2 regions of the Gottfriedia sp. NPDC056225 genome follow, and region 1 is predicted to be linked to the other one. Evidence: a T-box and tRNA genes for the amino acid it is inferred to sense, from the RefSeq annotation. Region 1 holds a T-box; the other holds one or more tRNA genes.

Region 1 (15,126 bases):
AATTTACTGAACTACAAGCTGAAGCAATTGTTATGTTACAGTTATATCGTTTAACAAATACAGATATTACTGCATTACAAGAAGAAGCTGACGAGTTGGATAAGAAAATTAAACAACTTGAAGCAATTCTTAACAGTGAAACAAAGCTACTATCCGTTATAAAAACAGATTTGAAAAAAATCAAATTAAAATATGCAGATGACAGACGTTCTACAATTCAAGGAGCGATTGAAGAAATTAAAATTGCTAGAGAAGATATAATTGCTCAAGAAGATGTCATTGTGACAGTAACTAGCGAAGGATACGTTAAACGAACAAGCCCAAGATCTTTTTCTGCCTCAAATGGAAAAGATTACGGTATGAAAGAAGGCGACCGTTTAATATATCAAGTGGAAAGTACAACAACAGATACGCTGATTCTATTTACTTCAAAAGGTAATTATTTATACTTACCAATTCATGAAATGCAAGATATCAGATGGAAAGATATGGGGCAACACGTTGCGAACATTATTCCAATTGAACGCGACGAATCAATACTTTCTGCAACAGTTGTGAATAATTTTGAAGAAAATAAAGAGTTTATTCTTTTTGTAACAAAAAATGGAATTGTAAAACGTACAAGCATTCAACAGTTAAAAGTTCAACGCTACTCGAAACCACTAGTCGGAATGTCGATTAAATCCGATGATGCATTAATTTTTGCAGGAGTTACCTCGGAAACAAGCCGAGTATTATTGGCGACTAGCGCTGGATACACATTGATATTTAATGTAGAAGAAATAAGTATTCAAGGCTTAAGAGCTGGCGGAGTTAAAGGAATTAACTTAAAAGAAAATGATATTGTTGTATCAGCAGACATTATAAGTGAAGAAGTGAAAGAAATATTCTGTGCAACACATCGAGCAGCCATTAAAAAAATGAAACTCGATACAATTCCTCAAAGTTCAAGAGGTACACGAGGCGTTAAAGTATTAAGAGACTTAAAAAACAATCCTCATTTATTAATTGGCGTATACGCAGTTAATCAAAATGATATGTTTGCATTGCTAAGTAAGTCTGGACAATTTGAAACGATAGACCCAACTGATCTAAGAAATAGTGATCAGTATAGCAATGGATCATTCATTATGGATACAGATGATTCTGGTGATATAAAGACCATTATTCGATACAAAAAAGAAGAAAATAATTAGAGAAGAAGAGGATGTCCTAAAAGTGTTACTTAGGGACATCCTTTTTTTATTTGTAGACTCTATTTAAAAGAAGAGTAGTTGACATAAGGTCGAACTGCTAATAAAAATGTGACAAGTGCAATATGGTTTTGGTAACTGCAAATTAAGGTCCGGGTGCAAATAAAACAGTTGAATGTACAAATAAGGATTCGGGAACTGCAAATAAACATGAGGAATGTGCAAATAAAATTAGTGAAACTGTAATTAAATTGACTAGCATCACAAATATGATAAGAAATTTCCTATACCGGTAAGGGTATTCTACATTACAAATGCTTCAAATGCAGATGCACAAAATATAAATTTAATAAATTTGCTCTAATTCTTACTAAACCGACTAAAAAAGTGAAGAAATCTATTAACTATCTATAAAGTTGATCGGAAAATCTACTCTAAGTGAAAACCCCAACAAAAAATACCCCATTGCTGTTTCTAGAGAGTTTTTGACTAGCAATCTGCCTTAATTTATAGATAGTGATCGCTTATTTGTCAATTTTAATGACTATAAATTACTTCTTTTTTGTCGAATTTGTCGAAAAATAGATAATGATTTTAGAAAAACAATTTTTTCTTAGTAAACTAGCAAAACACATTAAAATCTTACAATTTTACGTTATGAAAATAAGAAAAAATCAATTTTAATGAAATTTTAATGGTAATAATTGTCTAAAAAAACAGTTAATCGACAGAATTGTCGAAATATTTTGAATCAAAAGAACTTGTCTAACGAAAAAATATAGCTTACTATTTTCTTAAGAATTTTAAATTTTCAAAAAATAGGTTATTAAGGGGGCGTACATATGGTTTTTAAGAAGGGTTTTGCAATTTTAGCTTCAGTTTCGTTAACGGCTGGTATTTTAGCAGGTTGTGGGAATAGTTCAAAGGATGGGAATCAGGTTATTAAAATTGCGACAAATACCCCATTATCTGGGAATAACGCAATTTTAGGGGAGTCCATTAAGCTTGGAGCTCAACTTGCTTTAGAGGATCAAAAAGCAGCTTTCAAAAAATTGGGCTTTGATTTAAAGATTGTTCCTTATGATGATCAAGGAGATCCAAAGAAAGGTGTAGCGAATGCAGAGCAGTTAGCTTCAGACAATCAAATCCTTGGTGTTGTTGGACACTTAAACTCAGGTGTAGCAATTCCATCTTCTCTAAAGTATGAGAAAGACCATATCGTAATGGTTTCTCCTTCAAATACTGCAAATGAAGTAACTGACCGTGGATTAGGAGTAGTTAACCGAATTTGTGCTCGTGATGATTTCCAAGGTCCTGCTGGTGCAAATTTTGCTGTGAAGACATTAAAAGCTAAAAATATTTTCATCATTCAAGATAAAACGCCATATGGAACAGGTTTAGCAAATGAATTTAAAGCTGCTGCTCAAAAATTAGGCGCGAAAATTTTAGGTGAAGAGGGTATCTCAGTTGGTGATAAAGATTTTAACGGTGTATTAAATAATGTGATTGCGAAAAAGCCTGATTTAGTATTCTTCGGTGGACTTTATGCTGAAGGAGGAATTTTATTAAAACAAGCTCGTGATAAAGGATTAAACATCCCATTCATGGGTGGCGATGGAATGGACTCTTCAGGTTTAGTTGATATTGCTGGAGATGCAGTTAAAAACTTCTATTATACTTCAGTAGCTGGTGACACGTTAAAAACAGATAAAGGGAAAGCATTTGCAGATGCTTATAAATCTAAATTTAATAAAAATATTGAATCTTTCTCATCATACGGATATGATTCTGCTGGTGTATTATTGGAAGGATTAAAAAATGCAATCAACGATAATAAAGGAAAAACTCCATCTCGCGAACAAGTTGAAAAGGCCGTACGTGCGATCCAAGATTATGATGGTGTAGTAACCAAGGTTGGTTTTGACGATAAAGGGGACAACAAATACGCGAAAGTATTTATCTATACGTTTAAAGAAGCTAAATATCCTGGTACTCAAGAAGGCGAAGTAACTAAACCATAATTAGTAACATAGCCTACTAATACGAGGGAAGCAAAGTGGTGAAAAAAAAGAAAAGAGTATCACGTTTTACGGGATACTCTTTTCTTCTCAATAAGATGAGAAAATTGTAAGATTTTGGAAGTTAATAAGAATTAAACTACATTATTTATATATAGGAGGTCTCATACATGAATGAAGTAATCCAAACACTACCTCAAGTACTAATAGACGGTCTTGTTTTAGGAGCAGTGTACGCAACCGTTGCACTCGGTTATACGATGGTTTATGGGATATTAGAACTAATTAATTTTGCACATGGTGAAATATTCATGGCGGGTGCGTTTATTGGTACTGCGGTATTAATTACTTTTACTGGATTAGGTTTATTAAGTAGTTTACCTGCAATTATCGTATTAGCAATCGTTTTAATTATTGCATCTGTAGCAACTGGATTTCTAGGCATGGGGATCGAGAGAGTAGCGTATCGCCCATTACGAAAAGCACCAAAGTTAATTACATTAATTACAGCAATTGGTGTTTCATTTTTACTTCAAGATATCGTCCGTTTTATTGCTGAATTAAAAGAAGGAAATTACATTATTACTGGCCCATCATTATTTTCAGGACAACACCAAATTAAAACTAGTTCAATCTTTTCTTCATTTGGGAATGCACAAATTAAATCAGCATCAATCATTATTTTAGTTGTTGCAGTAGTAATGATGATTTCATTAGATTACTTCATCAATAAAACAAAATGGGGTACAGCAATGCGTGCAGTTGCTCAAGATCGTGAAACTGCATCATTAATGTCTGTAAACGTAAACAAAGTCATCTCGTTAACATTCTTTTTAGGTTCTGGATTGGGTGGTGCAACTGGTGTGTTATTCGCATTACAGTACAACACAATTGATCCGTACATCGGTTTTATTTTAGGTCTAAAAGCATTTACAGCAGCAGTATTAGGAGGAATTGGAAATATCCGTGGTGCAATGTTTGGTGGTTTATTAATCGGTGTAATCGAAGTATTTGCAGCAACAAATTTATCAACTTTGACACATGGCATTTTCCCATCAGAATATAAAGATGTATTTGCGTTTGGAATTTTAATTCTAGTTCTAATATTCAAGCCAGAAGGTTTATTAGGTAAACCTGTAGCTGAGAAAGTGTAGGTGAATTAGATGAAGAGCTTATTAGAAGGGTTAAAACAATCAAATAAACTACAAGGAATTTTCTTAGGAGCGTATATCGTTGTTACATCATTAGGATTATACTTTTTGCAAGAATCCGTAACAGCATTTCTATTAATCCTGTTCTCACTTTATTTATTATATAAGACTAATTTTCCAGTCAAATTAAAGTGGAGCATTGGAATACTAGTTTTAACTGTGATTATGCCATATGTTGCATCACAAGGGACAGCATTTGAATCATATATGGGTGTAGCCACTTTAGTTGGAATTTATGTTGCAATGGCACTTGGATTAAATATAGTAGTTGGTTTAGCAGGTTTATTAGATTTAGGATTCGTTGCATTCTTTGCAATCGGTTCATATACTTATGCAATTTTTTCTACCAAACAAGTAACGAATTTCTTACATTTTGATTTTCTTCCTTTTTCAGGAAATTCATTTTGGGTGTTCATTCTAATCGGCGGAATTATTGCAGCAATCGCGGGTGTATTATTAGGTATTCCTGTACTTCGAGTAAAAGGTGATTACTTAGCGATTGTAACACTTGGTTTTGGAGAAATTATTCGTATTGTATTTAATAACTTAGATCGACCAATAAATATTACTGGAGGAGCACAAGGTATTTCATCTATTCCAGCACCTACAATTTTTGGATTTGAGATTAGTAATTCAGGACAATTTTATTATGTCGTACTAGTTGTCTTAGCAATCGTTATTTTAGCTGTTACTAGATTACAAGATTCTAAGCTTGGGCGTTCTTGGAAAGCAGTACGTGAAAATGAAATCGCAGCACAAGCGTCTGGTATCCACTTAGTACGAACGAAATTAATTGCGTTTGCAATTGGAGCATCTTTCTCAGGAATGATGGGTGTAGTATTCTCTGCAAAGCAAATGTTCATTGACCCTACAAGCTTTACATTACTTGAATCAATTACGATCCTAGTAATGGTAATTCTGGGCGGAATGGGTAGCGTTCCAGGCGTAATTCTTGGAGCAGCACTTGTTACAATTTTAAATCTACAAGTTTTAACAGAAGTTACAAATTATTTAAACCAATTAACATTAGATGGAGTAATTAACCTACCACCAGCTCTATCACCTTCTAAAATGCAACGTATGATTTTTGGACTGATTTTAGTACTTGTAGCAATCTTTAGGCCTAAAGGATTATTACCTGCCAAAAATAAGATTGTTCCAAAAGAGGATGTAGTAGATCTAGATCAAAAAGTAGTCGAAGAAAATCAACGCTCAGTTTCATTTTAGGAAGGAGGTTATCAAATGTTAAAAACAACGAATTTAACGAAAAACTTTGGTGGTTTAACTGCTGTTAATAATGTAAATATTGATATAAAAGAGGGTTCAATAACAGCTGTAATCGGGCCAAATGGGGCTGGAAAAACAACATTTTTCAATATGATTACAGGTGTATATACTCCAACAAGTGGTGAAGTTTTGCTGGGTAATGAGAGTTTAGTAGGATTAAAACCACATAAAGTAAATAAAAAAGGTATAGCTCGTACATTCCAAAATATTCGTTTGTTTAATAGTATGACTGCTTTAGAAAATGTTATGGTCGGGATGCATCAGCATTTAAAATATGGTGTTTTTTCAACACTATTCCATTTACCTAGCTTTAAAAAAGCAGAGAAATCGGCGATGAAAGAAGCGTATAAATGGTTAGAATACGTTGGATTGGCTGATGTTTATAATGAGGAAGCATCAAGTTTATCATACGGTGCACAAAGACGACTTGAAATTGCTCGTGCATTGGCATCTCAACCAAGAATCTTACTTTTAGATGAACCGGCTGCAGGGATGAATCCGAAAGAAACGAAAGAATTGACTGATTTAATTTATCAAATGAGGGATGATCTAAACTTAACAATCGTATTAATTGAGCATGATATGAAGCTTGTAATGGAAATTTCGGAATATCTATTTGTACTTGATCACGGAGAAAAAATTGCAGAGGGTAAACCTCTTGAAATTCGAAATAATCAAAAAGTAATTGAAGCTTATTTAGGAAAAAGTGCAGTGACTACTGCATAGTGAAAGGAGTAAAGAAAAAAATGACGCTATTACAATTAAAAGATATTAACTCTTTTTACGGTGGTATACAAGCACTGAAAAATATTAACATAGAAGTAAATGAAGGTGAAATTGTAACATTAATAGGAAGTAACGGTGCTGGAAAATCTACTACTCTAAAAACAATTTGTGGGCAAGTTAAACCAAAATCAGGCAATCTGATTTATAAAGGTGAAGAAATTGTAAAGCTACAATCTCATGAAATCGCTTTAAAGGGGATTGCACATGTACCAGAAGGAAGAAGAATCTTTTCTAAACTAACTGTAAAAGAAAATTTAGAAATGGGTGCCTTCTCAGTTAAAGACAAAAAACTAATCGCAGCCCGCATGGAAATGGTATTTGACTACTTCCCAAGACTCAAAGAACGCCTAAGTCAAAAAGGTGGTACGATGAGTGGTGGAGAACAACAAATGCTTGCAATCGGTAGGGGACTTATGATGGGACCATCATTACTAATGCTTGATGAACCTTCAATGGGCCTTGCACCTATTATCGTTGAACAAATATTTGAAATCATTGAGCAACTAAACAAACAAGGAATGACCATTTTACTTGTTGAACAAAATGCTTACCAAGCTTTACAAATCGCACATCGTGGTTACGTAATACAAACAGGTGAAATTCAAATGGTTGGTGAAGGTAAGGCATTAATGAATGATGAAGAAGTGAAAAAAGCTTATTTAGCTTGATAATAAGGTAAAATTGAAGGAAAAGGGCTATCTCAGGTAAACTGATAAAGATAGCTCTTTTTTTGTTTGAAAAAGAACCAATCATTTGTTGATAAGTTTGAGTAATTAGCGGTTTAAACTAAATTTTGAAAAAGCCGTCATTTACGGTCATTATTAAACCCCAGCACATCTTTGCAATTTTTCGTACTTACAGAAAAATAAAAAAGAGGATGTCCTAAACATATCATGGTTAGGATATCCTCTTCTTACTATTAAATATTATTTGTTCGAAATAAATTCCGAAATTTTTAATTGATCTTCATTTGAAGCATTGTTAATTGAAGATTGAAGTGATTCCTCTAGTAAACTACGATTCTTGTAAAAATCTTCATGTTTACTATTATAATAGTACTTCACTGCTTCTAAATCTGAGAAAAACTCTTTTCCAAGTTTTAGAAGAAATGTTACTGGAAGTCCTTCGATCACTACATTACTTACATTTTCAGAAATTTCATTTACCGTACTGTTTGAAGTTGAAATCATTTCTTCGTTTAATTCTTTAACTAATAACTGTTCGAACCCTTTTATTTTGGTATTTCTTTTGTTCACGATTCGTTTTTTGTTCGTCTTTAATAAACGAATGGAATGATGTTTATCAAGCAATACTGCTGAACGTTTCTTTTTCTTTAGAAAAATGCTGCTACTCAAAACTAGCACTCCCTTCTGGTAGTATAGGTATATAAATAAAACAACTTTTCTATCATACCAATTATTGTTCATACTGTAAAGGTTTTATCTTTACATGAATATTCCTAGAAATATTCAAAAAATTCGACGTATTTTTTAATACTAAATTGATCATAATAATATTTGACTTACTAGTTGTCACTTTGTTAAAATAACAACATATTATTTATTACATATAACGTTGACGGAAAGAAGTAACTAAAGATTATTTTGCTTAGCGAATTGAGGATAGTGGGAGCTCAATCAAAACCTTTAGCGAAAGGCATTCCTGAGTTAATTCTTAAAGTGGACAATTTTTTTAATTGTCAACTAGGGTGGAACCGCGGGTGCATATACAGCTCTCGTCCCTAGGCTGAAAATGCCTAAGGATGAGAGCTTTTTTATTTCATTCTTACATTTTCAAAAAAACAATTGAAAATTGGAGGCAAATGAAATGTCAGAAAAATCGATGGATGTCGTAGTAAGTCACGCTAAACACAGAGGATTTGTATTCCCAGGTTCTGAAATTTATGGTGGTTTAGCAAATACGTGGGATTATGGTCCACTTGGTGTAGAATTAAAAAATAACGTAAAAAAAGCTTGGTGGAAAAAATTCGTTCAGCAAAGTCCATATAACGTTGGATTAGATGCTGCAATTTTAATGAATCCACGTACATGGGAAGCTTCAGGTCATATTGGAAACTTTAATGATCCAATGATTGACTGTAAAAATTGTAAAGCTCGTCATCGTGCTGATAAATTAATTGAAAATGCACTTGATGAAAAAGGAATGGAAATTATCGTTGATGGTCTTCCATTTTCAGAAATGGCGAAGTTAATTGTAGAACATAAAATCGCATGTCCTGATTGCGGTAGCCATGACTTTACAGATATTCGTCAATTTAACTTAATGTTTAAAACATTCCAAGGTGTTACTGAATCTAGCACAAATGAAATTTTCTTACGTCCTGAAACAGCTCAAGGTATTTTCGTAAACTTTAAAAATGTTCAACGTACTATGAGAAAGAAAGTTCCATTTGGTATTGCTCAAATTGGTAAAAGCTTCCGTAATGAAATCACTCCAGGAAATTTCACGTTCCGTACTCGTGAATTTGAACAAATGGAGCTTGAATTCTTCTGTAAGCCTGGTGAAGAGCTAGAGTGGTATAACTATTGGAAAGAAACTGCTAATAAATGGCTTTTAGCTTTAGGTATGAACGAAGAAAACCTTCGTTTACGTGAACATAGTGCAGATGAATTATCACACTATAGTAATGCGACAACTGACTTTGAATATAAATTCCCATTTGGTTGGGGCGAACTATGGGGCATCGCGTCTCGTACAGATTATGATTTAAAACAACATATGGAATATTCAACTGAAGATTTCACTTATCATGATGCAATCACAAATGAAAAATACGTTCCATATTGTATCGAACCATCATTAGGTGCTGACCGTGTAACATTAGCATTCTTAATTGATGCTTATGATGAAGAAGCATTAGAAGATGGTACTTCTCGTACAGTAATGCGTCTACATCCTGCATTAGCACCTTATAAAGCAGCGATTTTACCATTATCTAAAAAATTATCTGAAAATGCACAAGAAGTATTTGCTGCATTAGCAGAAGACTTTAATGTTGACTTCGATGAAACGGGTTCAATTGGAAAACGCTATAGACGTCAAGATGAAATCGGTACTCCTTTCTGTATCACGTACGATTTCGAATCAATTGAGGATGGAAAAGTAACAGTTCGTGACCGTGACACAATGGAACAAACTCGTGTTGCAATTAGTGAACTACAATCATTCTTAGCAAATAAGGTTAAATTTTAATTTAATTATTGAAAATCTGATGTCCTTTTGGGCATCTTTTTTCATATATTTTACTAAAGCTTGTTTAAAGTTTAAGAAATTTACTAAAAATGGTAAAATAAAGGTATAAAATAAAGGAGGACTTTAAATGAGGAGTTCAAATCCTATCTTAAATTCTGAACGTTTATCAAAATCAAGATATTCAGCACAAGCAATGACACTAGGTGGTACAATTAGTAAAACAATCATTGCATTAGTATTATTAATCGCAACAGCTGGATACTCTTTTTATTTAACTTCTACAGGTACACTTAATTCGAAAGTGTTTATTGGATGTTTAATCGTTGGACTAATACTTGGATTCGTAACATCTTTTTCACCAAGAATTGCTCCAATTACTACACCAATCTACGCAGCAGTTGAAGGAATATTAATTGGAAATATCTCAGCAGTCTATGAAGCAACCTACGGAATGATAGTATTACAAGCAGTCTTATTAACGATTGCAATCATTGCTGGAACGTTGATCTGTTACGCTACTGGACTTGTAAAAGTAACACATCGCTTTAGATCAATTGTATTTGGTCTAACGATTGGTGTTCTATTATTTTATTTAATGACAATGGTTCTACAGCTTTTCCATGTTCCGATTCCATATATCCAACAATCTGGACCAATTGGAATATTTGTAAGTTTAGCTATTCTTGTGATTGCTTCACTTAATTTATTCTTAGATTTTGATTTAATTACGAGTAGCGTTAAACAAGGTGCACCAAAAGAATTTGAATGGTACTGTGCATTTGGTTTATTAGTCACTGTAATTTGGGTTTATATTGAAGCTCTTCGATTTATTTCAAGGCTTCGCGATTAATTGTAGTCATATTAAACCTTACTCTCAAATGAAAGTAAGGTTTTTTACTATATTAAAAGTCTGATGTTTAAAATGATAAGAAAGTAGGGAATTAAATGAGTAAGAAAAAATTTGAAGTATTTGAAAACGAAACAATTAATGATTGTATAGAAAGAATGCAAAAAGAAGGGTATACACCGGTTAAAAGAATGGAAGTTCCAATCTTTTCAGAGCAAATGGTAAACGGAAAAGTAGAAATCGAACCAACCGGAAGAAGAATCGTATTTGAAGGAAAATTAAGTGCAAATTAAAATGCATAAAAAAAGTAAATTATTGGAAAAGTAACTTTATATGAATAAAATATGAGGTGAAAAATATGCATAAATTAGCATGTCCACGCTGTAAAACAAACAAAAGTAGATTTTATTTAATTGAACAAAATCCAAAAGCTGTTAAATTAAATGCTCAAAGCGGAGATATCGAACAAGAAGAATATATTTCAGGTGGATTAGATCCATTTTTTGTTCCATATAAAGGACCTGAGTATTTAGTTCAATGTGGAGCATGTGGTTTAATTGAGCAAAGTGTAATGTTTGAAAAAACTGCTGATTCACTGTAGTTAAATTGTTGTAAAATGACAAAACTTAGTGTGAATTTACAATATTTAATGTGAAAGTACAATATTTAAGATGAATTTACAACAATTAAAGTGAATTTACAATAGTTAATGTGAAAAAGATGTTTCTGTAAAATTTGTATAGTTATTCAAATATATGAATAACTATACAAAGTGTTTTCTTTAAAAAAAGACATTGATAAAATCAATGTCTTTTTTTAAACATATATTCTAATTATTTGTTGATCGCAATCTCCATATGAAAGATAACCGAGTATGATTTAAATTAATATCGAATAGAGGGTTCAGTATGGATTTTATAAGTGAACTTCAAAATTATGTAAAAAGTATAATGAATGACAAAGATTCAAAAAAAGAGCTAATCAAGATATTTAAGAAAAATACCTTGGTGAAACTAAATTATAATATAGCAAGTTCAAAAGCGAAACAAAAGCTAGAAAACTTTATTTCAGGTGCCGGGATAAGCCAAGCTTATTTAGGGATATTAATGATATCGATAAATGAATTCAAGAAATATCCTATTATCAGTATGATTCCATTTGAGAACCAAAAAAAAGCCATTTCTTGGAAAGTTACGATGGACATGGTTATAAAAGGGATAATATCGCCATTCAGTTACCCTTTTATAATCAAAGATAAAAAGACAATTGATTGCATCCGGGACACTTTTTCGACTGTAATTGAACTAAATAAAGCTAAAGACGAATCAACATTTCAATCAAATTTAATCGAATTTAACTCACTTTTTAAAAGAATTATGAAGAACCCTTAGGTAAAAAAGTTCAAAACATTATATTTAAATAAATTGAGTGATTGAAGTGCTAAAAATATAAAGAAAAGATTATCAAAAAGATGATAGTCTTTTTTTTATGGTCAATTCAGTGATCGTATTTGAAACTATTCAAAGCACTAGGTATGCCGAAAAGATATGGAAATTTTCTTCCTACTTAACAGTTGTATATTGATAAAAATTGGAAGAAAATTTCACTTCTTTAATAAATCAAAAATGTATATCCTAGCCCAAATTAACATCATTATGTATCCAAAGCATTGATAATTCAATAAGTTTTGTATACAAAAGTGTATCCGAAAATGTAAACGGTGCTTGTCCCTATAATAGGTAATATGACGTTGACGAATCTTTTTTTTTATTGCTAAATACTAACAGTGTCCAATTTGACAATTATTACATATGACGAACGAGAACGTATGTTCTATAATGTAGAGTGAAGTATTTTGAAATGAGGTGGAGAGGATCGCTAGTAAATATCGTTATACAAAAGCAAAGCATAATCGTTTTATAAAAGAAGGAAGAGGTCAAGGAGAAGGAAAAGAATATAGCCCATGGATCGATACGAATGACGTTCCTTCTGTTGGACGGGTTCATCGAGTTTTAGGGTATAAAACTGGAAGAACACATGCATTTTTTTCGGATTTAGAAGAGAAGTATTTTTATCTATGTGAATGGTCTAAAAATATAAAGGATATCCGAGAACAATTTCCTTTGAATCTTGAGGATACCATTCGGATTTGCGAAGAATTAAATATTGACCATCCATTCGATCCGAAAACAGATGTTTATATCCCTTTTACAACTGATTTTCTGTTAACAGTTGTTGAAAATGGGAAAGAACGGTTCTTGGGGCGAACTATTAAGCCTGTGATGGATTTAAATAACTTACGAACTATTGAAAAATTTGAAGTCGAACGAATATATTATTCAGAAAAAGGGATTGATTGGGGCATTGTAACTGAGAAAGAACTCCCAGAACAGCTTGTAGCAAATATTGAAATGTTATATACATTCTATACTGTCGACAAAAATAAAGAATTTTTACCTATTTTCGTTGATGATTTATTAACTATACACGGGAGTCCAAGTGTCATTCACTTTTGTAAGACATTTGATAAAAGCTATCAGCTTGAAAATGGAACTGGTTTAGGATTATTTAAATGTTTAGTAGCTAGACGCGTGATTGAACAACATGATTTTCAAGTAAAGTTAGATTTTACACAGCCGATTACTGAGTTTATTGCAAATGAAGAGGAGGCAGGCTCAATTGTACAATCATTTTGTGGTAAATGAAGTATATGAAGATTTAGTCAATGATACATGCTGGCGAATTTTATGGATCGATTCCGATTATGAACAAGCCTATATTATCAACTTAAATAGCAAAGGAATGCCTAAGTCGGAATTCATCATTGAACTCTCAAGGCGAGTAGAAGAAAATGAATGGAAAAAAAATGTAGATACCAATTTGAGATTAATGCTACTAGAAGATTGCACACCTAGTGAACGGTTAGCATATGAAGAGGCTTGGGGGTTGATTAAAGATTTAGCAACAAATGAACCAAGGATTTATGGTAAAAAACGGGGGCAATTAATTAAAGAAGTAGCAAATACAAGAAAGGTAGATTTTCAAAGAATTTATCGACTTTTAAAAAAATATTGGCGTGAAGGAAAAACGTCACTTGCATTGGTTCCGAATTATTCTGCGCGAGGTGGAAAATCCAAAACGAAAAATAGTCATCATGTAAAACTGGGTCGTCCGACGAAGTATGGTAGTGAGGGCTGTATTATCACAGATGAAATCAAACAATTCATTCGGAAAAGTATCAAAAAACACTATTTAACAAGTAAAAAAACAAATCTTAAGTTTGCTTATGAGATGATGCTCGAAGAATATTTTTACGAAAATAAATACGTAGTCGATGGCGTTGAAAAAGTTATTCTTAAATCTCCTGATCTCTATCCGACGATTCGACAATTCCGGTACTGGTATAAGCAGTTATTTGATAGTGAAGATGTTCTTAAAAAACGGCTTGGAGAGAAAGCATTTCAACGGAATCATCGTGTGAAAATTGGAAAAACAACGAATGACGTATACGGACCAGGTCATCGTTTTCAAGTGGATTCAACCAGGGGTAATGTTTATCTTGTCTCAAGTTTTAACCGTTCAAAAGGTGTTGGACGCCCTGTTGTTTATTTTATGATTGACGTATTTAGTAAATTGATTACAGGTTTTTACGCTGAGATCGAATCAGCTTCTTGGCGAACGGCTAGTTTTGTCATTCGGAATGCTGCATCTGATAAAGTAGCGTATTGTGAAAAGTTAGGCGTTACTATTCCAGAATCGATGTGGCCTTCGCAACATTTGCCACAAAAAATTCTTGCCGACCGTGGAGAATTTCTTTCAAAAAATGCACTAGGATTAATCGAAAACATGGGTGTCAGTGTCGAAAATACAGCGAGCTACCGAGCAGATATGAAGGGTGATGTTGAGCAGTTATTTCACCGAATGGACGAGTACTATAAACCATTTTTGCCAGGTTATATTCAGACAGACTTCGGTGAACGAGGCGCAAAAGACTATCGTTTGGGTGCAAAATTGACCATTGAGGAATATCGGAAGATCATACTTCAGTTTGTACTCTATCACAATAATCATAGTCTAGAGACTTATTTATTAGACGCTGAAATGATGAGTAATGGAGTAGAACCAATACCTAGCAAACTATGGGAATGGGGTATTCAACACCGATCCGGGAAGCTTCGGACATTCCCTGAGGATTTTGTTCGACTCATGACATCCCCCCGTAAAGAGGGGAGTGTCACAAAAGATGGGATTCGATACCGTAAATATCATTACTCGTGTGAGAAAGCTATCATAGAGAATTGGTTTTTCCATGCAGGTGAAAAAGGTGCATGGAAAGTGAAGATTAGTATTAATCCTGATAATGTAGGGGTTATTTATATCCATTATGATGGTGAATTACTTGAATGTATGTTACTAGAACAATATCAATCTTTTAACGGAATGTCTTATGAAGAAGTCGATCAAATGGAGGATGAGTATAAGGTGTTAAAGAAAGAATTAGCTCACTCGAATCAACAGTTAAAAAGCGACGGTTATCAAACGATGAAAAGTATTGTGAATGGTGCGACGAC
Region 2 (15,126 bases), on a different contig from region 1:
TGATAATGACATTATCTAGTTTTGAAGGTACAAAAATTATTATAAAAAACTTTTGAAAAAGCATTGACTTTTAAATGAGATTTGATATAATAATTAATGTCCTTAAGGAATTGAATCAAGTGATGATAGCGAAGAGGTCACACCCGTTCCCATACCGAACACGGCAGTTAAGCTCTTCAGCGTCGATGGTAGTTGGGGGTTTCCCCCTGTGAGAGTAGAACGTCGCTTGGTTCTTGATTATTCCGCAGTAGCTCAGTGGTAGAGCACTCGGCTGTTAACCGAGTGGTCGTAGGTTCGAATCCTACCTGCGGAGCCATTTTGGAGAGCTGTCCGAGTGGCCGAAGGAGCACGATTGGAAATCGTGTAGGCGGGTAACCCTGTCTCAAGGGTTCAAATCCCTTGCTCTCCGCCATATAACTCAGGACAAATATAATGGCCCGTTGGTCAAGCGGTTAAGACACCGCCCTTTCACGGCGGTAACACGGGTTCGAGTCCCGTACGGGTCACCATTTTATTACGGAGGATTAGCTCAGCTGGGAGAGCACCTGCCTTACAAGCAGGGGGTCGGCGGTTCGAGCCCGTCATCCTCCACCATATCTTTAAAATTTATCAATACTCTTATTATAGCGGGGTGGAGCACGAACGAATATGCTTCGAAGGAATTACTTCAGCATACCAATCGAGCCGCTACTTGCATAAACATCCTGAGATTGGGATGGTCTTAACGAAATAAACTTCATGGATCTAATTAAAATAGTATCCACATTATCGCGGGGTGGAGCAGTCTGGTAGCTCGTCGGGCTCATAACCCGAAGGTCGCAGGTTCAAATCCTGTCCCCGCAACCAAATGGTCCCGTGGTGTAGCGGTTAACATGCCTGCCTGTCACGCAGGAGATCGCCGGTTCGATCCCGGTCGGGACCGCCATTTAAGTTGGCTCGGTAGCTCAGTCGGTAGAGCAGAGGACTGAAAATCCTCGTGTCGGCGGTTCGATTCCGTCCCGAGCCACCATATTAAATATCATAATTTGCCGACTTAGCTCAATTGGTAGAGCAGGAACGAATAAGCTTCGTAGCAAAGCTTCAGCGTACTTGTTGAGAAGCATCTTGAATCACTTACTGAGACAAGGACGATTAAGAGTTGAATTGATTAAGGCAACGTATCAAATTTAAGATATATAATTTTATTAAGCCGACTTAGCTCAATTGGTAGAGCAACTGACTTGTAATCAGTAGGTTGGGGGTTCAAGTCCTCTAGTCGGCACTCTTTAACCGGAGGGGTAGCGAAGTGGCTAAACGCGGCGGACTGTAAATCCGCTCCCTGTGGGTTCGGCGGTTCGAATCCGTCCCCCTCCACCATTTATTTATAGGGGCATAGTTTAACGGTAGAATAGAGGTCTCCAAAACCTTTGGTGTGGGTTCGATTCCTACTGCCCCTGCCAAATAATACTATAATGGCGGTCGTGGCGAAGTGGTTAACGCATCGGATTGTGGTTCCGACACTCGTGGGTTCGATTCCCATCGGTCGCCCCATTTAAATTATAATAATGATTTCTCAAGTGAGTAATAAAATTAATATTAAATTGAATATAGTATAATAAGTTCTTAATTAATGGGCTATAGCCAAGCGGTAAGGCAACGGATTTTGATTCCGTCATGCCCTGGTTCGAATCCAGGTAGCCCAGCCATTATGCGGAAGTAGTTCAGTGGTAGAATACAACCTTGCCAAGGTTGGGGTCGCGGGTTCGAACCCCGTCTTCCGCTCCAAATTATGGCGGTATAGCCAAGTGGTAAGGCAGAGGTCTGCAAAACCTTTATCATCGGTTCAAATCCGGTTACCGCCTTTTAATTTACTTCTGCCGGGGTGGTGGAATGGCAGACACACAGGACTTAAAATCCTGCGGGGGTTGACCCCGTGCCGGTTCGAGTCCGGCCCTCGGTATCAAAAAAACCTCTTACAAATGTAAGAGGTTTTTGTTTAGGGAATTTTTAGCTCTTTCTCTTGGAGCATATCGCACTGATACGAAGTTGTTGAGGAACGTTTCTAAACTCAAAAATACGAACAATATTTGAACTATGTTGATAAAGTTGTGAACTTCGTTGATATATTGCGTATTCTCGTTGATATACTTTTTTAGCCACTTAATTCTGGGGAAAACCAGCTTAATTATCGTAGATCCGGCTCAATTATCGCCAGCCCTAGCTTTATTCCAGTTTTAGATTGGACAATTTGACTTTCATATATTATAATTAATTTATAAATTTTGGCGGTGTGGTGGAATGGCAGACACGCCTGACTCAAAATCAGGTATCTTCACGGATGTGCAGGTTCAAGTCCTGTCACCGCTATATTGAAAACAAGGAAAAGGGTTTTGCAGAAATGCAGAACTCTTTTTTTGATTTAAAAAGTTTAATTATTGTAATACGCATAGTTCTAAACTAATATCGCATTCAGTGTAAAAAATAAGGCAGCGACTATCTCAATGGTCGCTGCCTATCTTTATTAATTTATCTCTGCAGCTCTCACTGCATTTTAACAAATTTAGTTTTTTTCTTTGCATTGTACCAATCATAGTTATTTTCTTTTGTTTTCCTCTTATTCGCTAAAGCAACTACTAAACCAGTTGTTGCTACTAACAGACTAGCTGCTGCTACTTTAAAAGTAAATTGCTTTGCATTTTTTAATTTCTCATTATTGTAGCGATCAAGCTCCATCAGTGTATCCTGTGTAAAATCAATTCTGTCATTCGTTTCTTCAATTAAACTACAGACACCTTCTAAACTTTCAACTAGCGGATCTTTTTCTTCAATTGCCATAGTATCTGTCATAACAACTCTCCTCCTATTTTTACCTTATAATAGAAGAATTCTATGGGATAATTGGCGATACCTTTATTCAAATTTCTACAAATCTTTCAAAATCTCTTATATAAGCTCAATAATGTTTTGATTAGTATTAGTTCATGTATTTGATACAACGTTCATTTCCGAGAAGAAATTGGATAGCAGCTACTTAATTAACATACTTGTTTCGACAAAATTTGCATTTATTCTTGAATATATGACATATTTATGATAAATTTAATTACAAGTTCATTAAAAACCTACTAAATACTTATTACATTTGTATTAGTAGCTTAGCACTTATAACTTGATAACAACGCAGTGTATTGATTCAATGAAGAACGATACATTGCGTTTTTTTATATTTAAAAAGAATTTTAAAGAAAGCTTTTGTGTCATAATTAGATAAATAATTAATTTTCTGACTAGAATAGAAAATATAATTTGTAAATTAACAGGCAGTTAGGTGATTCTTGTGAATATTAAAGAATTTCAAAAGGAATTGATTTCATATAGTAAGGAAATTGGAATAGATAAGATTGGTTTTACGACTGTTGATCCGTTTTTAACATTAAAGAGTCGTTTGTATAATCAGCAGGAATTAAATTTTCAATCGGGTTTTGAGACAAAGGATATTGAAAGAAGGGTAGATGCTAGAAAGATTATGACAGAAGCAAATTCAATTATTGCAATTGCTTTAGCATATCCTTCTAAGTTGAAAAATCCTCCTAAAAGCAAAAAAGGTTCTACAAGAGGTATATTTTGTAGAGCTTCTTGGGGCGAGGATTACCATATAGTAGTTAAAAAGAAATTACTACAGCTTGAGTCATTTATTTTATTGCATTATCCAAATGCAAAGGTACAGTCGATGGTCGATACGGGTGAGTTAGTAGACCGAGCTGTAGCAGAGCGTGCGGGGTTAGGTTGGAGCGCTAAAAATTGCTCTATTATTACTCCAGAATTTGGTTCATATGTATATTTAGGAGAAATGATTACTTCTTTACCCTTTGAGCCGGATACACCTATTGAGGATCAATGTGGGGAGTGCACAAAGTGTATAGATGTATGTCCTACAAGTGCTATTGTTTCACCAGGTCAATTGAATGCTAAGAATTGTATAGCATTTTTAACTCAAACAAAAGAAATGATTCCTGTTGAGTTTCGAAAAGAGATTGGAAATCGTATATATGGTTGTGATACTTGTCAGACTGTATGTCCTAAAAATAAAGGCGTTAATTTTACTCATCATGCAGAGATGGAAGCAGATGCTGAGTCTGTTAAACCCTTATTACGTTCAGTATTAAAGTTGAGTAATAGAGAGTTTAAAAGTAGGTTTGGTCAAATGTCTGGGTCATGGAGAGGAAAGAATCCTATTCAGCGAAATGCTATTTTGGCATTGGCCCATTTTAAAGACGAATCAGCAATAGAGGATTTAAAACAATTAGCAAAAAAAGATGTGCGGCCTGTAATCAGAGGAACTGCTATCTGGGCTATTTCAGAAATAGAAGGAGAGGACGGTACTCCTTTTATCGAAAGTTGTTTACAATATGAGGAAGACGAGATTGTTTTAAATGAAATTAATGCTATTCTTTCGAAGTAAAGAATAATGAGTGGTATAATCTCCTATTTTTCAACATCGTATAGAATATAAATAAATGTTGAAAAGGGGGATTATCTTGTTTAATCGCGACCTTTTAGAGCGTTATTTAAAAAAAAGATTACAGCTTTATTTTGGTGAAGGACAAAGAAGCCATCTTATTCAAGAGCAAGAATATCAGACGATTCAACGTAAAGTTGAACTATATAATAAGCGTAATGTTTCTTTAGTAAAGGTATATGGAAACCTCGAGGTTAGCAATCTTTGGAGCGAAAATGACATAACGTATATTAATTATACTTTGCATACTAGATATTTTTTAAAGCAAACTGATTTATATTTTGAAGAAGATCAAGAACAAAGACAAATGGCGATTGAAAAAGAAGAGATTTTATATGATATCGCCTTTCCAGTTGATTATCATCTTGAACCCTTTGAAGTCGAGGAAGAAGAAGACATAGCTGAAAGTGAGTCATCTGATCGAAATAGTGGATATAACCGATTTAATGCTGTTAAATATGCTGAAACATGGTGGGATGGCCATAATAAGGAATATCCTTTGTATGCCAATGATTGCACTAACTTTATATCCCAATGCTTAAGGGCTGGTGGAGTTAAAATGGTTGGAATGCCAAAACCTGGAGTAGGTTGGTGGTATAGAAATCATTCGAACAGTAGTTATAGCTGGAGAGTTGCACATGCGTTAAGGCGATTTCTGCCAAATGCTAAAAGTGAAATTAAGGCAGAAGAAGTGTCTTCTCAAATGCAGCTTTCATTAGGAGATATTATTGTATATGATTTCGAAGGTGATGGTGTTTGGAATCACTGTACAATTGTCGTTGCTAAGGATGAAAATGGTGAACCATTAGTGAATGCACATACTGTTAATAGTCGTAAAAGATATTGGTCATATTATGACTCAACTGCTTTTACAGAGAATATAAAGTACAAGTTTTTTCATATAATTGATGGTTTTTCTAATGCTCCGATGGAATAATACCTTATTAATAATGAATTTGGTATAATAGAGAGCATTGAAACAATATAGAGGTGAAAGAGATGGGAATACACGTTGTATTATATCAACCACAAATTCCAGCAAATACAGGGAATATTGCACGTACTTGTGCAGGAACTGATACAAGTTTGCATTTAATTCGTCCATTAGGATTTTCAACTGATGATAAAATGTTAAAAAGAGCTGGACTTGATTATTGGGAACATGTAGATATTCATTATCATGATTCCTTAGATGATTTATTTGATAAATATAAAGATGGAAAGTTTTATTTTATTACTAAATTTGGCGAAAAAACTTATTCTAACTTTGACTATACAAATTTAGATGAAGAAATTTTCTTTGTATTTGGTAGAGAAACTACAGGTCTTCCAAAGGAATTAATTGAAAAAAATATGGAAACTTGTTTACGTATACCGATGACAGATCATATTAGATCTCTAAATTTATCAAACACTGCTGCAATTTTAATTTACGAAGCTTTACGTCAGCAAGATTTTCGCGAATTGCTAAAAGTAAAGGATTATACGAAATAATAAACAAAAGTCACCTTAAATGGTGATTTTTTTTTTTGCATTTAACTTTAATGTAACTTAATTAAAAGACTAATCAGCAAAAAAAGATGCTTCCATAAAAACGGCTAAAATAAATTAAGATCCGTTTTTAGAAGCATCCTTTGAAATATTATCGGTTTTTCAGTCCAGGTCTGTCATTATATCCAGCTGCGAAAATTGCTGTCAAGAATGATGCTGTAACTAATAAAATTAATACTAGTCTCATCAGTATGTATCCTCCCAATTGAAAAATTCCCAATACCCTAAACTTATTATACAAAAAAAACGTAGAATTATGAAAGGAAATTTATCAAACTAGATTCAAATGAAGGACAATTACGCTTGCTACTAATTTTCTTTTAAAAAATCTAATAGCCCACATATAAAAATAAGAATAATCCATTCAAAATACTGTAAAGCAATTTACTATGATTGCTGTGTTAGAAAGGTACATTCATGCTCCCAAATAATAGCGATTATCTATACTACTAATCGTAAGAAAGGAAATGATCCGTTCTTAGAATCTCGTGACTTTAGTCATAATACGTTCAACAGATTAGAAAGTGATAAAATATATTTTCCTAAAGAAAGATATAGCATGAGTACGGACATCCTTGCATATCCTTTAATAATCTCTCTTACAGATGAGAAGAAGGAGGTACTTGTCCATGGATATTTTAAAGAAACTTGAGCAGCACCGGGACATGGAACAAAGACTGAGATGGGAAGGCACTTTTGCTGAGTATCTTGAAATGTTAAAAGAAGAGCCATTGGTTGCACAAACTGCACATTCTAGAATTTATAATATGATTAAAGACGCAGGTATTGAAGAAGTTAATGGTAAAAAAACCTATAGTTTCTTTAATAACAACCTATATGGATTAGAAGAAGCTTTAGAGAGGCTCGTGGAAGAATACTTCCATCCCGCTGCCAAGAGATTAGATGTAAAAAAACGTATTTTATTATTAATGGGTCCTGTAAGTGGTGGTAAATCTACACTAGTTACGATGTTAAAGAGAGGCTTAGAATCTTATTCAAGGAATGATCAAGGTGCAATCTACGCAATTAAAGGTTGCCCGATGCATGAAGATCCATTGCATTTAATTCCTAACCATTTGAGAGATGACTTTTTCACTGAATATGGAGTTCGAATTGAAGGAAATCTTTCACCTTTAAATTTAATGAGACTTGAACAAGAGTTTGGTGGAAGAATTGAAGATGTTATGGTAGAAAGAATTTTCTTATCAGAGGATCGTCGGGTTGGAATAGGTACCTTTAGTCCATCAGATCCTAAGTCCCAAGATATTGCAGACTTAACAGGTAGTATTGATTTTTCCACAATTGCTCAATTTGGATCGGAATCAGATCCACGTGCTTATCGATTTGATGGTGAATTGAATAAAGCTAACCGGGGAATGATGGAATTCCAAGAGATGTTAAAATGTGATGAAAAGTTTTTATGGCACTTACTATCCCTGACGCAAGAAGGTAACTTTAAGGCAGGGCGTTTTGCATTGATTTCTGCGGATGAACTAATCATTGCACATACGAATGAAACAGAGTACAGATCCTTTATTAACAATAAGAAGAATGAAGCGCTACACTCGCGTATTATTGTAATGCCAATTCCGTACAATTTAAGAGTAAGTGAAGAAGAGAGAATTTATCAAAAAATGATCTCTGAAAGTGATGTTTCAAATGTTCATATTGCTCCACATACATTACGTGTTGCAGCAATGTTTACAATTCTTACTCGTTTAAAAGAACCAAAACGAGGAGATATTGATTTAGTGAAGAAGATGCGTTTATATGATGGTGAAATGGTAGAAGGCTATAACACGGTTGATTTAGAAGAACTGAAGAAGGAATATTTAGATGAAGGTATGCATGGTATCGATCCACGTTATGTAATTAACCGTATTTCATCTACAATTATTCGAAAAGAGATTCCATCCATTAATGCGTTAGATGTTTTACGTTCATTAAAAGATGGATTGGATCAGCACCCTTCAATTTCAAATGAAGACCGTGAAAGATATATGAACTTTATATCAATCGCACGAAAAGAATACGATGATATAGCGAAAAATGAAGTTCAAAAGGCTTTCGTGTACTCATATGAGGAGTCTGCTAAAACATTGATGGATAACTATCTAGATAATGTTGAAGCTTATTGCAACAAGAATAAGCTGCGTGATCCTCTAACTGGTGAAGAAATGAATCCAGATGAGAAACTAATGCGTTCGATTGAGGAGCAAATTGGAATTTCTGAAAATGCGAAGAAAGCATTCCGCGAAGAAATCTTAATTCGAATTTCAGCATATGCTCGAAAAGGAAAACGTTTTGATTATAATTCACATGAAAGATTAAAAGAGGCAATTCAAAAGAAACTTTTTTCAGATTTAAAGGATGTTGTAAAAATCACGACATCCACAAAAACGCCGGATGAGCGTCAGTTAAAGAAAATTAATGATGTAGTTAGTCGTCTAATTGATGAGTATGGATATAACTCATCATCAGCAAATGAATTATTACGCTATGTAGGCTCATTACTAAACCGATAAAATGTTTAAGCGGCTATCTATTAGATAGCCGTTTTCTTTTGCAATTCAAATCGTTTATCCTATAATTATAATAATCAATAATAGAAGGGTGAGTAGCGTTTATGAAAAGAATTCAACTAACTGAAGGTCTTGAGTTTTCACAAATAATCCATGGTTTATGGCGCTTAGGCGAATGGAATATGACATCCGAACAATTAGTAGCGTTTATAGAAGAGTGTATCGAATTAGGCATTACAACTTTTGATCATGCCGATATTTATGGAGGATATACTTGTGAAGAAATTTTTGGAAAAGCTTTAGCATTAAAACCGGAGCTAAGAGAAAATATTCAAATCATTACTAAATGTGGCATCAAGTTAAAATCATCAAAATTTCCGGAATTGAAAATGAATCATTATGATACTAGTAAAGAACATATTTTGATGAGCGTTAACAATTCTTTGAAAAATCTTCAAACGGATTATATCGATTTATTATTAATACATAGACCAAATCCTTTTATGAATCCAAAAGAAGTAGCTGAAGCATTTAATCAGCTTCATGCAGAAGGTAAAGTACGTCATTTTGGAGTATCAAACTTTTTACCATCTCAATTTAATGCATTACAAGCTCACCTTGAAATGCCTTTAGTAACTAATCAAATTGAAGTTTCACCGATGCAATTAGAGCATTTTGATAAGGGAACAATTGATTTATTACTTGAAAAAGAGATTGCTCCGATGATCTGGTCTCCACTAGCAGGTGGTCAAATTTTTACAAGTCAGTCTGAAGCTGCGGTACGTGTGCGAGCGATGCTTGAAGAAATTTCTAGTGAGATTGGTGCAAATTCAATTGATGAAGTAATGTATGCATGGCTATTAGCTCATCCTGCTAAAATGATGCCAATCGTTGGTTCTGGTAAAATTGAACGTGTTAAAGCAGCTGTTGAGTCTACAAAATTGAATATGACAGCGGAACAATGGTTAAGAATTTATGTAGCTGGTATGGGGCATAATTTACCATAAAAAAAATAAGTGGAGAACTTTTTCTAGTTTTCCACTTATTTTTTGTTTTTTTTAGTTCAATATTGTGTAATTTTTCTGACAAAAATTGATTAAAATTTTTATATAAATATATTTAATTTTAAGGACTCGTCCTATTTTCTGAAAAAATGGGTGTAAAATTTAGAAGAAACATTGTCAATTATTGTGTCCTTCTGCATATGATAGAGTAATCCATAAAAAAGGGTAGAAAATCACCTACCGAATTAGTTTATGCAAATGTGTATTACTGTGTGACGATTTTTTTATTTTTACAAATAAATCAAAACAAGTAAGGGAGGGAAAGAAAATGAGTAATGAAAATAATGAACATGAACAAAAGCATAATTTTACCATTTCACAGGAAGACTGGACCCTCCATCGTAAAGGACACGATGACCAACAGCGACACCAAGAGAAGGTACAAGAGGCGATAAAAAAGAATTTAGCCGATTTAATCACAGAAGAAAGCATCATAATGTCAAACGGACGCGATGTAGTAAAAATTCCAATTCGGTCACTAGATGAGTATAAGATTAGATACAACTATGATAAAAATAAACACGTTGGTCAGGGTACTGGAGACAGTAAAGTTGGCGATGTAGTAGCAAGAGATGGTTCACAAGGTGGCCAGCCGCAAAAAGGTGCTGGTAAAGGGCAAGGCGCAGGAAAAGAATCAGGTGAAGATTATTATGAGGCAGAGGTTTCACTAATGGAATTAGAGGAAGCTCTTTTTAGTCAGTTAGAATTACCTGATCTAAAAAGAAAAGAACAAGATTTAAACACAGTGGAAAACATTGAATTTAATGATATTCGAAAAACAGGTTTAATGGGTAATATTGATAAAAAGCGAACAATGATGTCTGCATTTAAACGTAATGCCATGAGTGGTACACCGTCATTCTATCCTATATCACCAGAAGACTTAAAATTCCGCACATGGAACGAAATTAGAAAACCTGAATCTAAAGCCGTCGTACTTGCAATGATGGATACGAGCGGAAGTATGGGCTTATGGGAAAAGTATATGGCACGTAGCTTCTTCTTTTGGATGACTAGATTTTTAAGAACAAAGTATGAGTCTGTAGACATTGAGTTTATCGCGCATCATACAGAAGCTAAAGTAGTGACAGAAGAAGAATTTTTCACAAAAGGAGAAAGTGGAGGAACAATCTGTTCATCTGCATATCGAAAAGCATTAGAAGTTATTGAATACAAATATTCACCTGAAAGATACAATATTTATCCATTCCATTTCTCTGATGGAGATAACTTAACATCTGATAATGCTCGCTGTGTAAAATTAGTTCAAGAATTAATGAAAGTTAGCAATATGTTTGGTTATGGGGAAGTAAACCAATACAATCGACACTCTACACTAATGTCCGCGTATAAAAACATTAACGATGAAAAATTCCGCTACTACATCCTAAAACAAAAATCAGATGTTTTCCATTCGATGAAGAGCTTCTTCAAACAAGAATATGAGAAGGCAGCGAAATAATTACTTGAAAATAGTTTTAAAAGATGTACGAATAGAATTGTAAGTGAAAAACAGAAAAGCCCATTATAGGGTTTTTCTGTTTTTTGTTATAACTAGCAATAGATGAGTCATTAATGTAAAGATAGCATGTAAATTGTCCTGAATTCACTAAATAGAAAGAATGTTTACTTGACTAAAATGGAGGCTTTGGATGGCTTACCTATTTCTATGGTAGAACCTTTCAGCTAGGCATTTTTGAAAATTTATTCTATAATTAGTCGGTCACCCAGCAATGGTTGATTGGAAAACTAATAACGTTTCTTGGTATTTTTAAATTAGTTTACGGTAGAGTCAAAAAGGTCAGACTTGAAGTATCCAAATTTATATGAACCAGATGCACCAAAAAAATATATAATATTGGTTTTAATTGAACAAAATTCTTAAAGGTGTGTGAAAACAATGCTAGAAGAGATATTGATGCAAGTCCAAAAAGGCACTTTAAGTATTACAGAGGCGAAAGAAAAGTTAGCAACATATGAGAATTTGGGTTTTGCTAAAGTCGATCATCATCGGAAGAATCGTCAAGGGTTTCCAGAAATAATTTATGGGGAAGGGAAAACGAAAGATCAAATCCTTTCCATTATGAAAGCAATACTATCAAAAGGAGATAGTGTATTAGTTACACGAATTTCAAAAGAAAAAGCAGATTATATTCTTCTTGAGCATCCTGAATTTATTTATAATGAAACAGCACAAATACTTTTCTGGAAAGTTAACAAAAATGAAAAAGAAGGGTATCAGGGATACATAGCAATTGTTTGTGCAGGTACTTCAGATCTAAAAGTAGCAGAGGAAGCAGCAGTAACAGCTGAAGTATTAGGAAGTGAAGTTCGCCGTTTTTATGATGTTGGTGTTGCAGGCATTCATCGCTTATTTGATAATATTGAGCAGATTCAACAGGCGACTGTCTCAGTAGTCGTAGCAGGAATGGAAGGTGCCCTTCCGAGTGTAGTTGGCGGACTCGTTTCGCATCCGGTAATTGCAGTTCCAACAAGCGTTGGCTATGGTGCAAATTTTAATGGATTATCAGCACTTCTTACAATGTTAAATTCATGCGCATCTGGCATAAGTGTTGTAAATATAGACAATGGGTTTGGTGCTGGATACAATGCTGTACTAATAGATAATATAAAAAAGGGGGTCGAAAGAGATGAAAACTCTTTATATTGATTGTTTTTCCGGAGTAAGTGGTGATATGTTCATTGGAGCCCTCCTAGATGCCGGTACAGATCCAAATTTGTTAGAGAAAGAATTAAAAAAGCTAAATTTTGAAGATGAATATCAATTAACCTGGAAAAAAACCGTGAAAAATGGGATTACAAGTACTAAGTTTGATGTAGTGCTAACAGCCAAAGAACACGTTCACGACCATGAACACGATAATGAACATACTCATGATCACGGACATACTCATGATCACGGACATACTCACGATAATGAACATACTCATGATCACGGACATACTCATGATCACGGACATACTCACGATAATGAACATACTCATGATCACGGACATACTCACGATAATGAGTATATTCATGATCACGGACATACTCACGATCATGAATATACTCATGACCATGGACATATTCACAACCACGCTCACCAACATCGTTCATACAGTGATATTGTAAAAATGATTGAATCATCTGAATTAACTCCCGCAGTTAAATCTACTTCATTAAAAATCTTTCGGAAAATTGGTGAAGCGGAAGGACGTATTCATGGTATGCCATTAGAAAAGGTTCACTTCCATGAAGTAGGTGCAGTCGATTCTATTATTGATATTGTCGGAGCTGCAATTTTACTTGAACAATTAGAAATAAAGAGAATCAAGTCTTCAGCAATTCCTGTAGGTACAGGAAAAATACATATTGATCACGGTATTTATCCAGTTCCTGCACCTGCTACACTAGAAATATTAAAAGGTGTACCAATCGAACAGAGCAATATAAGATTTGAACTTACAACCCCGACAGGCGCAGCGATTATAGCTGTGCTAGCAGATGAATTTTGTACGATTCCGTCAATGAAAGTAAATTCAATTGGATATGGTGCTGGAACAAAAACTTTTAAAAATCATCCAAACGTACTTCGTGTCATCATCGGAGAATAAGTAATATTACAGAAATAAAGACTATAATCAACTAATTAAAGGTGTCTTATAAATAAAATGGACGCAACTAAATTAATGTTTATTTCTATATAAATTAGTATAAGAGGTGTATAAAAGTGGTATCTCACCCACATAACAATGAACATATAGATGATGAAATGATCAAGATGGAAGTAAATCTTGATGATATGCCAGGGGAATGGCTTGGCTATGTGATGGATTTACTTTTCGAAGCTGGGGCAAATGATGTATTTTATACACCCATTTATATGAAAAAAAATCGACCAGGAGTTTTGCTACAACTTCTTTCATCTCGTTCTAGAATTCACAAAATGAAAGAAATATTGTTTAAAGAAACAACCACATTAGGTGTTCGATATTATCCATTAACTGTACATCGACTGGAAAGAAAATTTAAGAGCGTTGAAACAATGTGGGGACCTGTAACGGTCAAAGAAGGATACTTTGAAGGTAAACTCACACAAAGAGCTCCAGAGTATGAGGATTGTAAAGAAATCGCCAAACTTCATAATATACCTATAAAACAAGTATATGAGCAGGTTTGGGTAAAATCGGAACTTGTTTAAGGAAAAGTTAGAAATGCGGATAAAGGTGTAGACCTTTATCCGTTTTATTTTTTCAAAAACTCGCATCATGTACGCGGTAATTATAAACCTCCTACTAGTTCATACCAACATGATATAATTAACTTGAAAAAAACTGTTGAAAAAAGAAGCAAAATAAAGAGTTGTTTTCTATTGACAAGATTATTATGAGAATATAAAATGAAAACGTTACTAAAACGTTGAAATTATCAACAGTTAAATTATTTTTTGAATATTTTTAAACAATATATATATGTTGTGTTGCAATATCGTAACTGCTTCTATCTGACTGTGACGCTAAAGTAATGGATTTACATTTTAAAATTTTAAAGTATCTGATATAAATTCTATATTTTAATTTAAAATGAAAGCACTTTCAATGTAAAAGGCAAGAAAGGCGCTATAATTGATGCGTGTTTATAATTAACATACAAATAGTATTATTTTGCATCATTTTTATAGAGCAAACAAAAAAACAAATATAAAGAAGAAGGACAAGGGGGAAAAATAGATGCCTTTAGTAATAGTAGCAATAGGGGTATTGTTGTTAATCATTTTAATCATGGGCTTTAAACTAAATACATTTGTTTCACTAATAATGGTTTCATATGGTGTAGCTTTAGCATTAGGTATTCCTTATACTGATGTTGCTAAATCGATTGAAAACGGTATAGGGGGGACATTGGGGCATATTTCATTAATATTTGGTATGGGTGCGATGCTTGGAAAGTTAATAGCTGATGCAGGTGGTGCGAACCGTATTGCTGTAACCTTAATAGACAAATTTGGAGAAAAAAGAATTCAATGGGCTGTTTTATTTGCTTCATTAATATGTGGTATCGCATTATTCCTTGAAGTTACTATTGTATTATTAATTCCAATTATTTATTCAATTGCAAAAGAATTAAAAATTTCGATTGTACACTTGGGACTTCCTATGGTTACAGCTGCGTTAGTTACTCATGCATTCTTGCCACCACATCCAGGGCCCACTGCTGTAGCTTCTGAATATGGTGCTAATATTGGATTAGTTTTAGTTTATGGAATAATTGTTGCTATTCCAACTGCTATTTTAGCTGGTATTTTATATCCGAAACTTGCTAAAAAGATTGTTCCAACTGCTTGGACTAGCAAAGGTAGTGAATCATTTGGCGTTCAAAAGACATTCAAATTAGAAGAAACGCCTAGCTTTGGGATAAGTGTTTTTACGGCTTTATTTCCTGTAATTTTAATGGCTTTAGGTGCTGGGCTTGATATCATTCAACCTGC

The links. A T-box is a leader RNA that pairs with one kind of tRNA and senses whether it is charged. The one in region 1 lies ahead of ACFCYN_RS14115 (glycine--tRNA ligase), so its partner is inferred to be a tRNA-Gly.
Region 2: it has a tRNA-Gly gene. The T-box ahead of ACFCYN_RS14115 (glycine--tRNA ligase) is inferred to sense a tRNA for this amino acid. The anticodon was not compared.

The regions. Positions count from the first base shown of each region.
Region 1 is NZ_JBHJTJ010000020.1:17,676-32,801, forward strand. Features, by position in the region: gene parC (DNA topoisomerase IV subunit A) at 1-1,196, shown strand, start outside; gene ACFCYN_RS14085 (branched-chain amino acid ABC transporter substrate-binding protein) at 2,036-3,214, shown strand; gene ACFCYN_RS14090 (branched-chain amino acid ABC transporter permease) at 3,382-4,365, shown strand; gene ACFCYN_RS14095 (branched-chain amino acid ABC transporter permease) at 4,375-5,649, shown strand; gene ACFCYN_RS14100 (ABC transporter ATP-binding protein) at 5,665-6,435, shown strand; gene ACFCYN_RS14105 (ABC transporter ATP-binding protein) at 6,456-7,163, shown strand; gene ACFCYN_RS14110 (hypothetical protein) at 7,422-7,850, opposite strand; T-box leader at 8,062-8,241, shown strand; gene ACFCYN_RS14115 (glycine--tRNA ligase) at 8,323-9,708, shown strand; gene ACFCYN_RS14120 (Bax inhibitor-1/YccA family protein) at 9,836-10,558, shown strand; gene ACFCYN_RS14125 (NETI motif-containing protein) at 10,654-10,848, shown strand; gene ACFCYN_RS14130 (DNA alkylation repair protein) at 10,914-11,156, shown strand; gene ACFCYN_RS14135 (hypothetical protein) at 11,464-11,946, shown strand; gene ACFCYN_RS14140 (TnsA endonuclease N-terminal domain-containing protein) at 12,421-13,260, shown strand; gene ACFCYN_RS14145 (DNA-binding protein) at 13,235-15,126, shown strand, end outside.
Region 2 is NZ_JBHJTJ010000047.1:152-15,277, forward strand. Features, by position in the region: rRNA gene rrf (5S ribosomal RNA) at 116-231, shown strand; tRNA gene ACFCYN_RS21020 (tRNA-Asn) at 242-316, shown strand; tRNA gene ACFCYN_RS21025 (tRNA-Ser) at 321-412, shown strand; tRNA gene ACFCYN_RS21030 (tRNA-Glu) at 435-509, shown strand; tRNA gene ACFCYN_RS21035 (tRNA-Val) at 519-594, shown strand; tRNA gene ACFCYN_RS21040 (tRNA-Met) at 770-846, shown strand; tRNA gene ACFCYN_RS21045 (tRNA-Asp) at 850-925, shown strand; tRNA gene ACFCYN_RS21050 (tRNA-Phe) at 934-1,009, shown strand; tRNA gene ACFCYN_RS21055 (tRNA-Thr) at 1,189-1,261, shown strand; tRNA gene ACFCYN_RS21060 (tRNA-Tyr) at 1,272-1,356, shown strand; tRNA gene ACFCYN_RS21065 (tRNA-Trp) at 1,366-1,439, shown strand; tRNA gene ACFCYN_RS21070 (tRNA-His) at 1,455-1,530, shown strand; tRNA gene ACFCYN_RS21075 (tRNA-Gln) at 1,611-1,685, shown strand; tRNA gene ACFCYN_RS21080 (tRNA-Gly) at 1,690-1,764, shown strand; tRNA gene ACFCYN_RS21085 (tRNA-Cys) at 1,771-1,841, shown strand; tRNA gene ACFCYN_RS21090 (tRNA-Leu) at 1,856-1,939, shown strand; tRNA gene ACFCYN_RS21095 (tRNA-Leu) at 2,264-2,346, shown strand; gene ACFCYN_RS21100 (hypothetical protein) at 2,521-2,826, opposite strand; gene queG (tRNA epoxyqueuosine(34) reductase QueG) at 3,317-4,441, shown strand; gene ACFCYN_RS21110 (amidase domain-containing protein) at 4,518-5,435, shown strand; gene trmL (tRNA (uridine(34)/cytosine(34)/5-carboxymethylaminomethyluridine(34)-2'-O)-methyltransferase TrmL) at 5,498-5,992, shown strand; gene ACFCYN_RS21120 (PrkA family serine protein kinase) at 6,679-8,574, shown strand; gene ACFCYN_RS21125 (aldo/keto reductase) at 8,676-9,578, shown strand; gene yhbH (sporulation protein YhbH) at 9,904-11,097, shown strand; gene larB (nickel pincer cofactor biosynthesis protein LarB) at 11,536-12,306, shown strand; gene larC (nickel pincer cofactor biosynthesis protein LarC) at 12,287-13,252, shown strand; gene larC2 (nickel pincer cofactor biosynthesis protein LarC2) at 13,369-13,839, shown strand; gene ACFCYN_RS21150 (gluconate:H+ symporter) at 14,369-15,126, shown strand, end outside.